Linked DNA regions of Pseudorhizobium banfieldiae. The protein of the gene in region 2 interacts with the protein of the main gene of each other region in a pairwise test. Links are inferred from orthologs where the notes say so. Each region holds a gene or a part of one and is shown on either strand. Other genes may lie near its edges. The genes, in order: mtgA and NT26_RS10320.

The links.
Region 1: the proteins of NT26_RS10320 (region 2) and mtgA interact in binary tests that used the Escherichia coli proteins (3 or more experiments, as listed by UniProt). The link is inferred for Pseudorhizobium banfieldiae from one-to-one orthologs.

Annotation. Positions count from the first base shown.
Region 1 is NZ_FO082820.1:3,519,318-3,527,204, forward strand. Bases 2,940-5,831 are described here. They hold mtgA (monofunctional biosynthetic peptidoglycan transglycosylase), read right to left. Parts: upstream 4,789-5,831; coding sequence 4,090-4,788; downstream 2,940-4,089. Other genes in these bases: phaR (polyhydroxyalkanoate synthesis repressor PhaR), read left to right, coding at 2,940-2,959; rpmF (50S ribosomal protein L32), read right to left, coding at 3,042-3,227; NT26_RS17180 (glutathione S-transferase family protein), read right to left, coding at 3,373-4,020; NT26_RS17190 (polyprenyl synthetase family protein), read left to right, coding at 4,960-5,831. Also shown: NT26_RS17155 (YMGG-like glycine zipper-containing protein), read left to right, coding at 1-68; phbB (beta-ketoacyl-ACP reductase), read right to left, coding at 143-868; NT26_RS17165 (acetyl-CoA C-acetyltransferase), read right to left, coding at 964-2,145; more of phaR, read left to right, coding at 2,384-2,939; more of NT26_RS17190, read left to right, coding at 5,832-5,874; NT26_RS17195 (LysE family translocator), read left to right, coding at 5,885-6,526; NT26_RS17200 (YiaD family glycine zipper/OmpA-like lipoprotein), read right to left, coding at 6,546-7,196; ispG (flavodoxin-dependent (E)-4-hydroxy-3-methylbut-2-enyl-diphosphate synthase), read right to left, coding at 7,272-7,887. UniProt on the Escherichia coli protein: Peptidoglycan polymerase that catalyzes glycan chain elongation from lipid-linked precursors. May play a role in peptidoglycan assembly during cell division in collaboration with other cell division proteins.
Region 2 is NZ_FO082820.1:2,092,977-2,097,816, forward strand. Bases 1,841-4,840 are described here. They hold NT26_RS10320 (peptidoglycan D,D-transpeptidase FtsI family protein), read right to left. Parts: upstream 4,214-4,840; coding sequence 2,468-4,213; downstream 1,841-2,467. Other genes in these bases: NT26_RS10315 (UDP-N-acetylmuramoyl-L-alanyl-D-glutamate--2,6-diaminopimelate ligase), read right to left, coding at 1,841-2,404; ftsL (cell division protein FtsL), read right to left, coding at 4,213-4,683; rsmH (16S rRNA (cytosine(1402)-N(4))-methyltransferase RsmH), read right to left, coding at 4,683-4,840. Also shown: NT26_RS10310 (UDP-N-acetylmuramoylalanyl-D-glutamyl-2,6-diaminopimelate--D-alanyl-D-alanine ligase), read right to left, coding at 1-947; more of NT26_RS10315, read right to left, coding at 944-1,840. UniProt on the Escherichia coli protein: Essential cell division protein that catalyzes cross-linking of the peptidoglycan cell wall at the division septum. Required for localization of FtsN.

The DNA.
Region 1 (7,887 bases), 1.4 Mb from region 2 along the record:
AGGAGCGCTCGGGCTACTGCGTCTATCGGGATCGCTACGGCCGGACCTACGAAGCACGCTGCCGCTAATTGGCACCTTCTGTAACAAAAAAGCGGCGCCGGTAACCCCGGCGCCGCTTTTCGTTTTGTCTTCCGAATGAGGATCAGGCGAAGTACTGCCCCCCGTTCACGGTCAGGGTCGATCCCGTAATGAAACCTGCGTCGTCTGATGCAAGGAAGACCACGCAACGTGCGATTTCCTCCGGTTCGCCCAGTCGGCCCACCGGAATCTGCGGGATGATCCGCTCGTTCAGGACCTTTTCCGGTACCGCTTTCACCATGTCAGTGCCGATATAGCCTGGGCAGATGGCGTTGACGGTGATGTTCTTGGCCGCCCCTTCCTGCGCGAGCGCCTTCGTGAAGCCGAGATCGCCTGCCTTCGCGGCGGAGTAGTTGACCTGGCCCATCTGTCCCTTCTGGCCGTTGATCGACGAGATGTTGATGATGCGTCCGAACCCGCGATCACGCATGCCGCCCCAGACCTGATGGGTCATATTGAACAGGCCGGTGAGGTTCGTGCCGATGACCTCGTTCCATTGCTCGGGCGTCATCTTGTGGAACATCCCGTCGCGGGTAATCCCGGCATTGTTGACGAGGACTTCGACCGGACCGATCTCGACCTCGATGCGGGCGACACCGTCTGCACATTCCTGATAGTTGGAGACGTCCCATTTGAAGACGGGAATGCCAGTCTCTTCGCCGAAGGCTTTCGCCTTCTCCTCGTTTCCCGCAAAACTGGCCGCGACGCGAAATCCGGCGGCGGCAAGCGCGACCGATATGGCTGCTCCTATCCCGCGCGTCCCCCCCGTAACCAATGCAACCCTACTCATGCAGCTCTCCTCCGTTGCACCTTCAAGCAGCCCTCGCGAGCCCGCGCAGAATTAATCAGGCCGGCCGCCGCATCGGTTGCGGCAACCGTCGCCCGTCACATCGCCTCTAGGCACATGGCAACACCCATGCCGCCTCCGATGCAGAGCGTGGCCAGGCCCTTGCGGGCGCCACGCCGCTTCATCTCAAACACAAGCGTATTGAGAATGCGCGCACCCGAGGCGCCGATCGGATGACCGATCGCGATGGCGCCGCCGTTGACATTGACGATTGCCGTATCCCAACCGAGTTCCTTGTTGACGGCGCAAGCCTGGGCAGCGAAAGCCTCGTTCGCCTCAACCAGGTCCAGGTCCTGCGGCTTCCACCCTGCCTTCTCCAGCGCTCTCCTCGAGGATGGAATGGGTCCCGTCCCCATGATCTGCGGATCGACGCCGGCCGTCGCCCAGGAGACGATCCGCACGAGCGGCTGGATACCTCTGCGGCTCGCCTCCTCTTCCGTCATCAGGACGGCAGCGGCGGCACCATCATTGATACCAGAGGCATTGCCGGCGGTCACCGTACCCTCCTTGTCGAAGGCCGGGCGAAGCTTCGCCATGTTGTCGAGGGTTGCTCCGGCGCGGATGTACTCGTCGGTATCGACCGTAACATCGCCCTTGCGCCCCTTCACCACGAAGGGAACGATCTCATCCTTGAACCGTCCGGCAGCCTGCGCGGCTTCCGCCTTGTTCTGCGACTGGACCGCGAACTGGTCCTGCTCGTCGCGCGACAACTGCCACTGACGGGCGACGTTCTCGGCCGTGATCCCCATGTGATAGCCATAGAAGGCGTCGGTCAGGCCGTCCTTGATCATCGTGTCGATCATCTTCATGTCGCCCATCTTCACGCCGTTGCGCAGATGGGCGCAGTGCGGCGCCATCGACATGGATTCCTGCCCACCGGCGACGACGATCCTGGCATCTCCGAGAGCGATCTGCTGCATGCCGAGCGCGACGGCGCGAAGACCTGAGCCGCAGAGCTGGTTGACGCCCCAGGCGGTCGCCTCCTGGGGGACGCCTGCCTTCATCGCAGCCTGCCGTGCAGGGTTCTGGCCCTCACCTGCAGGCAGAACCTGACCAAGAATGACTTCGTCCACTTCGGCGGCATCGACCTTGGCGCGATCGAGAGCGCCCTTGATCACGGCGGCTCCCAGTTCATGCGCCGGCACGTTTGCGAACGCGCCGTTAAACGAGCCAACGGCGGTGCGGGCAGCCGAGGCGATTACGATGGAAGGGTTGGTCACGGACGTCTCCTCGTCATTTCCATTTTGCTGAAACAGTGACAAAGCTTCGATACGAAGTCAAACAGGCTTACCTGCAACTTTGATCGGATGAAGAGTTGACGTTTGACAGCTTGTTTTTGCGCAGCAAACCGCCTCCCCGCGGCGCACAAAAACACGTTGTCAGGCTGCTTCGTTTGGGCTTACATTTGCTTGGGGAGAGCTCTTCCGGCAGGAGCTTGGACGGAGCGAGGAGATGAGAATGGCCAAGACTGAAGGCGACACCGTCATCAAGAAATACGCCAACCGGCGTCTCTACAACACCGGCACCAGCACCTACGTCACGCTGGAAGACCTCGCGAAGATGGTCAAGAAGGGCGAGGAGTTCACCGTCCAGGACGCCAAGACGGGAGAGGATATCACCCACTCGGTGCTGACCCAGATCATCTTCGAGCAGGAGTCCAAGACAGGCAACACCCTGTTGCCGATCTCCTTCCTGCGCCAGTTGATCTCCTACTATGGCGACCAGATGCAGATGGTCGTACCGACATTCCTCGAGCACTCGATGCAGGCCTTCACCGATCAGCAGGCGCAGATGCGCGAACAGATGACGCGTGCCTTGGGGGAAAGCCCACTTACCAAGAACCTCCAGGCACCAATGCAACTGATGGAAGAGCAGGTTCGGCGGAATACGGAGATGTTCCGCCAGGCGATGCAGATGTTCTCGCCCTTCGGCAGCGAGGCGGCAGGCAGCGCTTCCAAAAAATCCGAATCCAAGGATCTGGAGGAACTGAAGGAGCAACTTCGGAACCTGCAGAGCAGACTGGACAAGCTCTGATCCTGCGAAAACGCATCTGTCGCGCAACGAAAAAAGGCCGGATTGACCGGCCTCTTTTACGAAAAGATCGGGAAGAAAACGCTTATGCGCTTTCCTTCGGCGTCAGAACCTGGCGACCGCGATACATGCCGGTCTTGAGGTCGATGTGATGCGGGCGGCGAAGCTCGCCGGAATTCTTGTCTTCGACATAGGTCGAGGCCTTCAGCGCGTCGGCCGAACGGCGCATACCGCGTTTCGACGGGCTTGTTTTTCTCTTCGGTACAGCCATTCTCGCTACTCCACTTCGTGCAAGGCATGTCATCGGCCGGAACTTTAGCCGAACTGGACATCCCTCAATCTCGGAAATTGGGCCGGCTTATACATGCTGATCGCCAGCTTGACCAGTCCCTGTCGCAAAATTTCCGTCACGCGTCTCAAGCTTCGTCTTCCGGAACGATCCAGGTCTCCTCCAGGGCGCCTTCGCACCATCGGATCCAGGCGGGATGAGACTTCACCGCCTCCATGTAAGCAAGCACCTTCGCGTCTTGCGTCAGGTCATAGACGTCGAAACGATTGACCACCGGCGCAAACATCGCGTCCGCTGCCGAAAATGACCCAAAAAGATACGGCCCCCCGGAGTTCTCGCAGCATTCCTTCCAGATCGCCGAGATCCGTTCGACATCCTCCATCACCCCGTCGGGAAGAGGGATCCTTCGCTTCTCGCGGCGAATGTTCATCGGACAGGCGCCGCGTAGCGCCCTGAAGCCCGAAAGCATCTCTGCCGAAATCGATCGCGCCACCGCCCGGTCTTCGCGCCGGGCCGGCCACAGAGCCCGGTCTGGAAACAGTTCTGCAGCATACTCTATGATGGCGAGCGACTCCCATATTCGCAGCGATCCATGATGAAGGACCGGAACGCGTCCCGTTGGCGAGATGTCGCGAAACAGAGGATTCCCGGCCGGGAAGTCGAACGGGATGAGATGCTCTCTGAAGGGGACACCGGCCGCCGTCAGGGCAATCCATGGCCGAAACGACCAGGAGGAATAGTTCTTGTTTCCGATATAAAGGGTAAGCTCTTCCATGGTGGCCCTCCGTGCAGCCGGCCCAGCCTAGCGGCCATCAGCAGCCGCGACCAATGAAAAGCCTGAACCTCATTCATAAATGCAGGTGATGTAATCGCCCGCGTTCCGCGCCCGCCGCTCCACGACCCCTGCGATGCGCCTCATGCCGGGGCCCGGCTTGCCGGCAACTCGGGTGATCGGGTTGGGAAGCGCTGCCGCGAGCAGTGCAGCCTGCCCGCGCGTCAGCTCGCCGGCCGGCACGCCGAAATGGTGTTGCGCGGCAGCCTCCGCTCCATAGATGCCAGGGCCCCATTCGGCGACATTGAGGTAGATCTCCATCGTCCTCGGCTTCGACCAGACAAAGTCGGCGGCAATCGCCAGCGGCATTTCCAAAGCTTTGCGGATGAAGGAGCGGCCATTCCACAAGAACAGGTTCTTGGCTGTCTGCATGGGTATCGTGCTCGCACCTCGGGTTGTCTCGCCTTCGAGCGCGTCCTGCACGACCGCCTTCATCTCTCCCCAGTCGACACCACCATGGCGGCAGAACTGCCCGTCCTCCGACATCATCACCGAGCGGACGAGATTTGGAGAAATGCTATCCAGGCTGACCCACCTGCGATCGTAGCCCTTCAGGGTCACGATGTCTGCGAGCATGAGCGTGGAGACGGGATGCACGACCGGCGACGCATAGGCAAGAATGAGCAGGTAGGGGACCACCAATGCCCCCAGTACGATCAGGACAAGGCGGCGTAGAAAACGAGCGAGCGAGAGCCCTCGGCTACGATGCAAGCCTTCGCCTCCCTCTCCTGCCTGTTCCTCGGATCTCACAGCTGGCTTCACCTCTCCATTCGGCCGCTTCTTAACGTTTGGTGCGGTCAAAGACCAGCAAATTGACCGATTGGCGTTTGCGGTGCCAAAGCCGAAGTTGAAGTCGGTCACGACCCGTGCCAAACAACCGGAATGACAATTTCGACCGTCTCATTCGAACAGCATCTGGGCGAGAGTGCCAAGCGGACGGAGGCCCTTCTCGCCTCCCTGCTCTCCGGCAACTGCCTGCCCGACGAGATCGCGCGCCCCGCACCACTTCTGGCGGCGATGCGACATGGCACCCTCGATGGCGGCAAGCGGCTGCGGCCCTTCCTCGTGCAGGAAAGCTCGGCGCTTCTTGGCGGCGACCCACAGGTCGCGGCGCGCGTGGGCTGTGCCCTGGAATGTGTGCATTGCTACTCGCTGATCCACGACGACCTGCCGTCGATGGACAATGACGACACGCGCCGCGGCCGGCCGACGGTCCACAGGGCCTTCAACGAAGCATCCGCGATCCTGGCAGGGGACAGCCTGCTGACCTACGCCTTCGACATCATAGCCGCGCCGGAAACGAGGCTGGCCGACAGACAGAAGATCCAGCTCGTGCTGTCGCTGTCGCGTGCCTCCGGCATGGGCGGCATGGCCGGCGGCCAGTCACTTGATCTCGCGGCCGAGAATTCGGCTCCCGACGAAGCCGGGATACAGACCCTGCAGGCCATGAAGACGGGTGCACTGTTGCGCTTTGCCTGCGAAGCGGGTGCCATCATCGCCGGCGCCGATATGGAAGATCGCCAGCGCCTCAGAACCTTCGGGCAGAAGATCGGGCTTGCTTACCAGCTTGCGGACGACCTTCTTGACGTAAAGGCCGATGCGGCGACCCTGGGCAAGGCGACCGGCAAGGACGCTGCCCGGGGCAAGGCAACGCTCGTGGCCTTGAAAGGTACCGATTGGGCCGAGGAGCGCCTCTCGGCCCTGACGGAGGAGGCTATCGGGCTGCTTGCCCATTTCGGCTCGCGGGCGAACACGCTGCAGCAGACGGCGCGGTTCATCGCAGAGCGCAAGAGCTGAGGACGGGAGAATGGGTGACGTGATCGCCTATCTCCCGCAGATCTGGCCAGCTTATGTCGCCTATCTGGTTGCCGTCCTGAGTCCAGGCCCCGCAGTCTTCACCATCATCGGGACGGCCATCGCGCAAGGCAGGAAAGCGGGCCTGATAACCGCGCTCGGGATCAGTCTCGGCTCCGCCACATGGGCCATTTCCGCTGCCATGGGCATGGCGGCCCTGCTTCGCCACTATGCGTTTGCCCTCGAGATCCTGAAGATCGCGGGCGGCCTCTATCTTCTCTATCTCGGCTGGAAGGCATTTCGGGCGGCAAGCCTGAAGGATGAGGACCTGCCTTTGCTGGTGCGGGGTTCAGACCGTAGCTCGCGCCAGCTTTTCCTGCGCGGCTACGCCATCCACGTGACCAATCCGAAGGCGATCTTCGCCTGGCTGGCCATCATTTCACTGGGTCTACCGAAAGGCGCACCGGGCACCGCGATCGCCGTCATCATCGGCGGATGCCTAGCCTCGGGCCTGCTGATCTTCACCGGCTACGCGATCCTGTTCTCGACCCCGCAGGCGCTACGCGTCTACAGGGCCGCCCGCCGTTGGATCGAGGGCGCAATGTCTGCCGTCTACTGCTTTGCCGGACTGAAGCTCCTGACGAGCCGCCTGTGAGGCTCGCCAGGAGTTTCCTTCAGCGGGTGATCGGCGCGATCAGCACTTCAACGCGGCGGTTCTGTGCCCGCCCTTCCGGCGTAGCATTCGAGGCTACCGGCTGCGACGGGCCAAAACCGAGGGTCGATATGCGGCGCTGGTCAACACCACGGCTTCCGAGGTAGTTGGCAACTGAAGCGGCACGCCGCTCGGACAGGCCCTGATTATGCGCAAGGCTGCCGGTCGAATCCGTATGGCCGTTGACGTCGATCAGGGTCCGGTTGAACTTGTTCAGCACGATCGCCACCGAATCCAGTGTCGGATAGAAGGGAGGGATCACCTGGTCCTGGTCGGTCGCGAAGGTAACGTTGGACGGCATGTTGAGAACGATGCGATCGCCCATACGGGTCACGGACACCCCCGTACCCTGCAACTGAGCACGCAATTCCGCCTCCTGCTGGTCCATATAGTTGCCGATGGCTCCGCCGGCGAGACCGCCCACTGCGGCGCCGATCAGTGCACCTTTCCCGTCACCGCCGACCGCAAGCCCGGTGAGGGCACCGAGACCGGCCCCGATGGCGGCTCCACCGGCAGTATTGGAAACCTTCTGCTGACCCGTATAGGGATCGGTCGTGGTGCAGGCGGAAAGGTAGGTCGCGGCAAGCGCGACGAATGCAAGCTTCTTGATCATGCGAATCGATGTCCCCGTCGTCTGTGGTGAAAGGTCATTTACCACAGATTGCGGCGATTGCGGGACAGACGCTTGTCATTCAGCAGCGGATCGCTGACCAAACCGCTGCTCGATATAATCGATCACCAGTTTTTCGAAATCGGCGGCGATATCCGGCCCGCGCAGGGTCAGGGCCTTCCGACCGTCGATAAAGACAGGAGCGGAGGGAGTTTCCCCAGTGCCAGGCAGGGAAATACCGATATCGGCATGTTTGCTTTCGCCCGGACCGTTGACGATGCAGCCCATCACCGCAACATTGAGCGCCTCGACACCCGGATATTTCTCCCGCCAGACGGGCATGTTCTTGCGGATATCCTCCTGGATGCGCTGGGCGAGCTCCTGGAACACGGTCGATGTGGTGCGGCCGCAGCCGGGGCAAGCGGCCACCACCGGGATGAACTGGCGGAAGCCCATGACCTGAAGCAGTTCCTGCGCGACCTGCACCTCGCGGGTACGGTCACCGTTCGGCTCCGGCGTCAACGAAACGCGGATCGTGTCGCCGATCCCGTGCTGCAGGACATAGCCCATAGCGGCCGACGAGGCGACGATCCCCTTGGAGCCCATACCCGCCTCGGTGAGACCAAGATGAAGCGCATGGTTCGAGCGTTCCGCCAGCATGGAATAAACGGCAATCAGGTCCTGCACCTGGCTG
Region 2 (4,840 bases):
AGTGCAGCGACCGCCTTGCCGAGATCCGCACCAACCAGGGTGCAAGCGCCGAGTACAGCCATGGCGTTTTCCGCAATGTGCCTGCCGGGAGTGCCGATCTCCACCTCCACCGTCTCGCCGCTGAGCGTCGCCCAGACGGTCGAGCTTTGCGCATTGCCCTCGAAATCGGCCAGCCGGAAGTCTGCCTTGGCATGCTGCCCGAACGTGTAGATGCGGCCAACACCGACCTCTTGGGCCCGCTGCTCGAGGAAAGCGAACTGCTTGTTGTCGCGATTGAGAATCGCTGCACCACCGGGTTCCAGACCTTCGAATATCTCCGCCTTGGCGGCCGCGATCTCCTCGAGATTGCGGAAGTGGCCGAGATGGGCGGCGGCGATCGTGGTGATGATGGCCACGTGGGGACGCACCATCTTCACCAACGGGCGGATTTCGCCCGGATGATTCATGCCGATCTCGAAGACGCCGAACTGCGCCTCCTCGGGCATGCGGGCCAGCGTCAGCGGCACCCCCCAGTGATTATTGAAGGAAGCAACCGCCGCATGCACCGTGCCGAAGGGCGAGAGGACGTGCCGCAGCATCTCCTTGGTTGTCGTCTTGCCGACCGAACCGGTAACCGCGACGATCTGGGCGCGGCTCCGCTGACGTGAGGCGATACCGAGCTTTCCGAGCGCGGTCAGCACATCCTCCACGACGATCATGGGGATGGTCAGCCGCCCCATAGCCGGCAGCTTCGCCTCGCTGACGACGATCAGGGAGGCACCGTTCGCCACGGCGATACTGGCGAAGTCATGACCATCGACGCGATCGCCCTTGATGGCGAAGAAGGCTTCCCCGGGAGCTATCGAACGGCTGTCGATCGAGATGCCGGTGATGCCCTCCGGAAGCGTACCCACCGGCCGCCCTTCCATTGCGCCAACCATTGCATCGCAGGTCCAGAGCCAGCTCAAGATGTCATCTCCTCCAGTGCCTTGCGCAGTTCCATGTGGTCCGAGAACGGCAGGACCCGGTCGCCGATCGTTTGCCCTTCCTCGTGCCCCTTGCCGGCGACGATGAGAGTGTCACCCGCTCCCAGAAGGGAGACGGCATGGCGGATCGCCGCCGCCCGGTCTCCGATCTCGGTGGCACCGGATGCCGCCGCCATGATCTCGGACCGGATTACCTCCGGGACCTCGGAACGCGGATTGTCGTCAGTTACGACCACCACATCCGCCAGCCGTGTAGCGATCTCGCCCATGATGGGGCGCTTGCCCTTGTCACGGTCGCCGCCACATCCGAAAACGAGCACGACTCGCCCGGTGGTGAAGGGTCGCACGGACGACAGGACGTTCTTGAGCGCATCGGGCTTGTGGGCATAATCCACGTAGGCCAAGGCCCCTTCGCGTGTCTGCCCCACGAGCTCCAGGCGTCCGGAGGCGCCTCGCAGCTTCTCCAGCGCCGCCATCGCAACTGCAGCCGGCGTGCCGGTGGATATCGCCAGACCCGCAGCCACGAGTGCATTTGCCACCTGGAAGTCGCCCGCCAGAGGAATGTCGACCTCGAAGATGTCGTCACCGAAATGGATTTCGGCGGTCTGCTTGTGACGGAAGTGCTCGACGCGCTTGAGAGCGAGGTAATCTCCCTTGCGGCCGACGGTTAGCACCTGAAGCTCCGATTTGCCGGCGACGCGGATCGCCTCCGCCGACCATTCGTCATCCGCAAAGATGACCGCCGGCGAGCCTTTCGGCAGCAGCGTATCGAAGAGCCGCATCTTCGCGGCCATATAGCTTTCGATCGTCGGATGATAATCCATGTGATCGCGGCCGAGATTGGTAAACCCGGCCGCCGCGAGGCGCACGCCGTCGAGCCGGCACTGATCGAGCCCGTGACTGGATGCCTCCATGGCGGCGTGGGTCACACCTTCGGCCGCAAGTTCCGCCAGCAGCGCATGGAGCCCAACCGGGTCCGGCGTCGTCAGGGATCCATAGTCGTTGCGGGTCGGCGAAACCACGCCGGTGGTGCCGATCTGCGCGGCTGGATGGCCGGCATGTGCCCATATCTGACGGGTGAAGGAGGCGACGGACGTCTTGCCGGCGGTCCCGGTGACGGCGACCATGGTGGCCGGCTGCGCCCCGTAGAAGCGTGCGGCAGCCAAAGCCAGAAAGCGGCGCGGATTGGAGACGGTCAGGACGGGAACCGAGGCATCGGCCGTCTGACCTGCGACAGCCGCAGCCGCACCGCGTTGCGCTGCGTCGGCAATGAAGCGAGCACCGTCGGCCTTCGTCCCGGGCAGCGCTGCGAAAAGCATGCCGGGCTCAACCTTTCGGCTGTCGGCAGAGATGCCGCCGACGTCGATATCGCCCGTCGCTCCGGCGAGCAGTTCGCTGATCTCCGGAAAATCATCGCCGGCCAGGTCGCGTAACTTCATCAGCGGTACTCTCATCATTGGTCAGGCGCGCACTCTCTCGAATCGCCCGTGAATCATTATCGCCTAATACGATACCAAAAGGGCCGAACCATCCTCGCCGAAGCGTGGTTTTACACCGAGAATCGCCGCCGACCTGCTGATGATGTCCTGTACCATCGGGGCAGCATTGAGGCCGGCTGTGCGCCCTCCGCCCTCTCCGGTCTTCGGCTCATCGATGAAGGTAAGCACGGCATATTGCGGCTCGTGAATCGGGAAGGCGGCGATGAAGACGTTGAAGTTCTTCTCGTTCGAATAGCGACCGTTGACCACCTTCTCGGCGGTTCCCGTCTTGCCTCCGACGTTGAAGCCCTCGACCAGCGCACGCTTGCCTGAACCCTTGGTGGCGTTCCAGTCGAACAGGAAGCGCATGTCTTCGCTCGTCGATTCCTTCATCACCCTCTGCGCCACGAGATCCGCCTCGTCCCGGGTCCGCGGGAGGAAGGTCGGCGGAATGAGCTTGCCGCCATTCACCAGCGCGGCAACGGCAACGGCCGTCTGCAGCGGCGTCGTGGAAACGCCGTGACCGAAGGAGATCGTGACCGAGTGGATCTTCTTCCACTCCCGCGGCTGGCTGGGCATGGCCACCTCGGGCAGTTCGGTCTGCGTCCGGGTCAGAAGGCCGAGCCGGGTCAGGAACTCCTTGTGTCCCTCTATGCCAACCACGTCGGCCATCTTGGCGGTCCCAATGTTGGAGGAATACTGGAAGACCTCCGGAACCGTCAGCATCCGGCCCTTGCCGTGGAAATCCTTGATCGTGAAGCCGCCGATGCGGATCGGGAAGCGGGCATCGAAGCTATCGGTCATCTTGACCTTGCCGGAATCGAGCGCCATCGCTGTGGTGAAGGCCTTGAAGGTCGATCCCATCTCGAACGTGCCGTTCGACATCCGGTTGAGCCAGCCTTCCTCTGCACCCGCCGCCGGGGTGTTGGGATCGTAGTCCGGAGCGGATGCCATTGCGATGACTTCCCCGGTATGGACGTCGAGGACGACGGCCCCCGCACCCACAGCCTGGTACTTGTCGATCGACGAGTAGATCACCTCCCGCACGATCGACTGCACCCTGAGATCGATAGACAGCCGGACCGGTTCCAGCGGCTGGTCGGACGTCATGCCGACCGCTGCCAGATCGGCAAGGCCCTGGCTGTCGACATACCGTTCCATGCCGGCAACGCCGCGGTTGTCGATGTTGACGTGGCCCACCACGTGGGCGGCGGTCGCGCCACCGGGGTAGAACCGCCGCTTCTCCGGCCGGAAGCCGATGCCGGGAATTCCAAGTGCAAGGATCTGGCTCTGCTGCTTCGGCGTCAGCTGGCGACGCAGCCACTGGAAATGTGATTTTGAGGAGAGCTTCCCGTAGATCGATCTGGCGTCGAGATCAGGCAGGACAGTCGCGAGCTTCTCGATAACCTCGTCGGCGTCGACGATCTTGTGGGGCTCCGCGTAGAGCGAAACGGTGCGGATGTCGGTCGCCAACACCTCGCCGTTGCGATCGAGAAGATCGGGACGGGAAGCCATCAGCCTGTCTGCGGGCATGATGCTGGAGGTGATCTCCGGTTGCGCCATTCCGTACTGAACCAACCGGCCACCAATGACGCCGTACACGGCGACAAAGCCGACGATGATCAGCCCGACACGATTGCGCGCCTGAGCGGCCTTACGCTTGCCGACGCCCTCGAACGTGGCGTCACCCGACGCTGCCGTACTGCGGCGGCTCCCCGTCGACAGGTGTGCGCGACTTTTCAACACCATGATGCGCGAAAGAAACGACATCAGCGCCTCACCGATCCAGTTGACATTGCGTCCAGGGGGACGCCTCCTCGCGGGATCGGCACGGGAATCCCGCTCGAAGGGGCCGCATTCCTTGCCGCGTCTACGCCCTTGATGGCAGCAGCGACTTCACCCCCGGCGCTGGCGATCAGTTCCTCGATCGTCGTTTCCGGCATTGGCAGCTGCGATCGCGGCATCGGCAGTTCGACGGGCATGGCAAGTTGAGTCGGCTGCGTCGGCACCAGTTGCAGCTCCGACTGATACGCTGAGATCAGTCGCTCCAGCCGGTTCGGCTGGGTCAACAATGCCCAATCCGCCTTCAGCAGGTCGATCGTATCCTTTTCGAGGACGATCTCGGCCTCGAGGCGCCGCACTTCCTGCAGCTTGTCGTCGGCTCGATGCTTGATGGTATAGGTCACAACGGCCGCGGCAGTCATTACGCCGATCAGAACGAGGTCGAGGCTTCTCAGCATCAGGCGGCTCCCATCTTGGCGAGGCTGGCGAGATCCGGCAGATCGAAAATGCCCATGTCCGCCGCGCGGGCCGGCGCATCCGTGCGGCGCCCTGCCCGTAGCTTGGCGGAGCGTGCCCGAGGATTGAGTTCCGCCTCCTCCTCCGTGGCGCTGACAA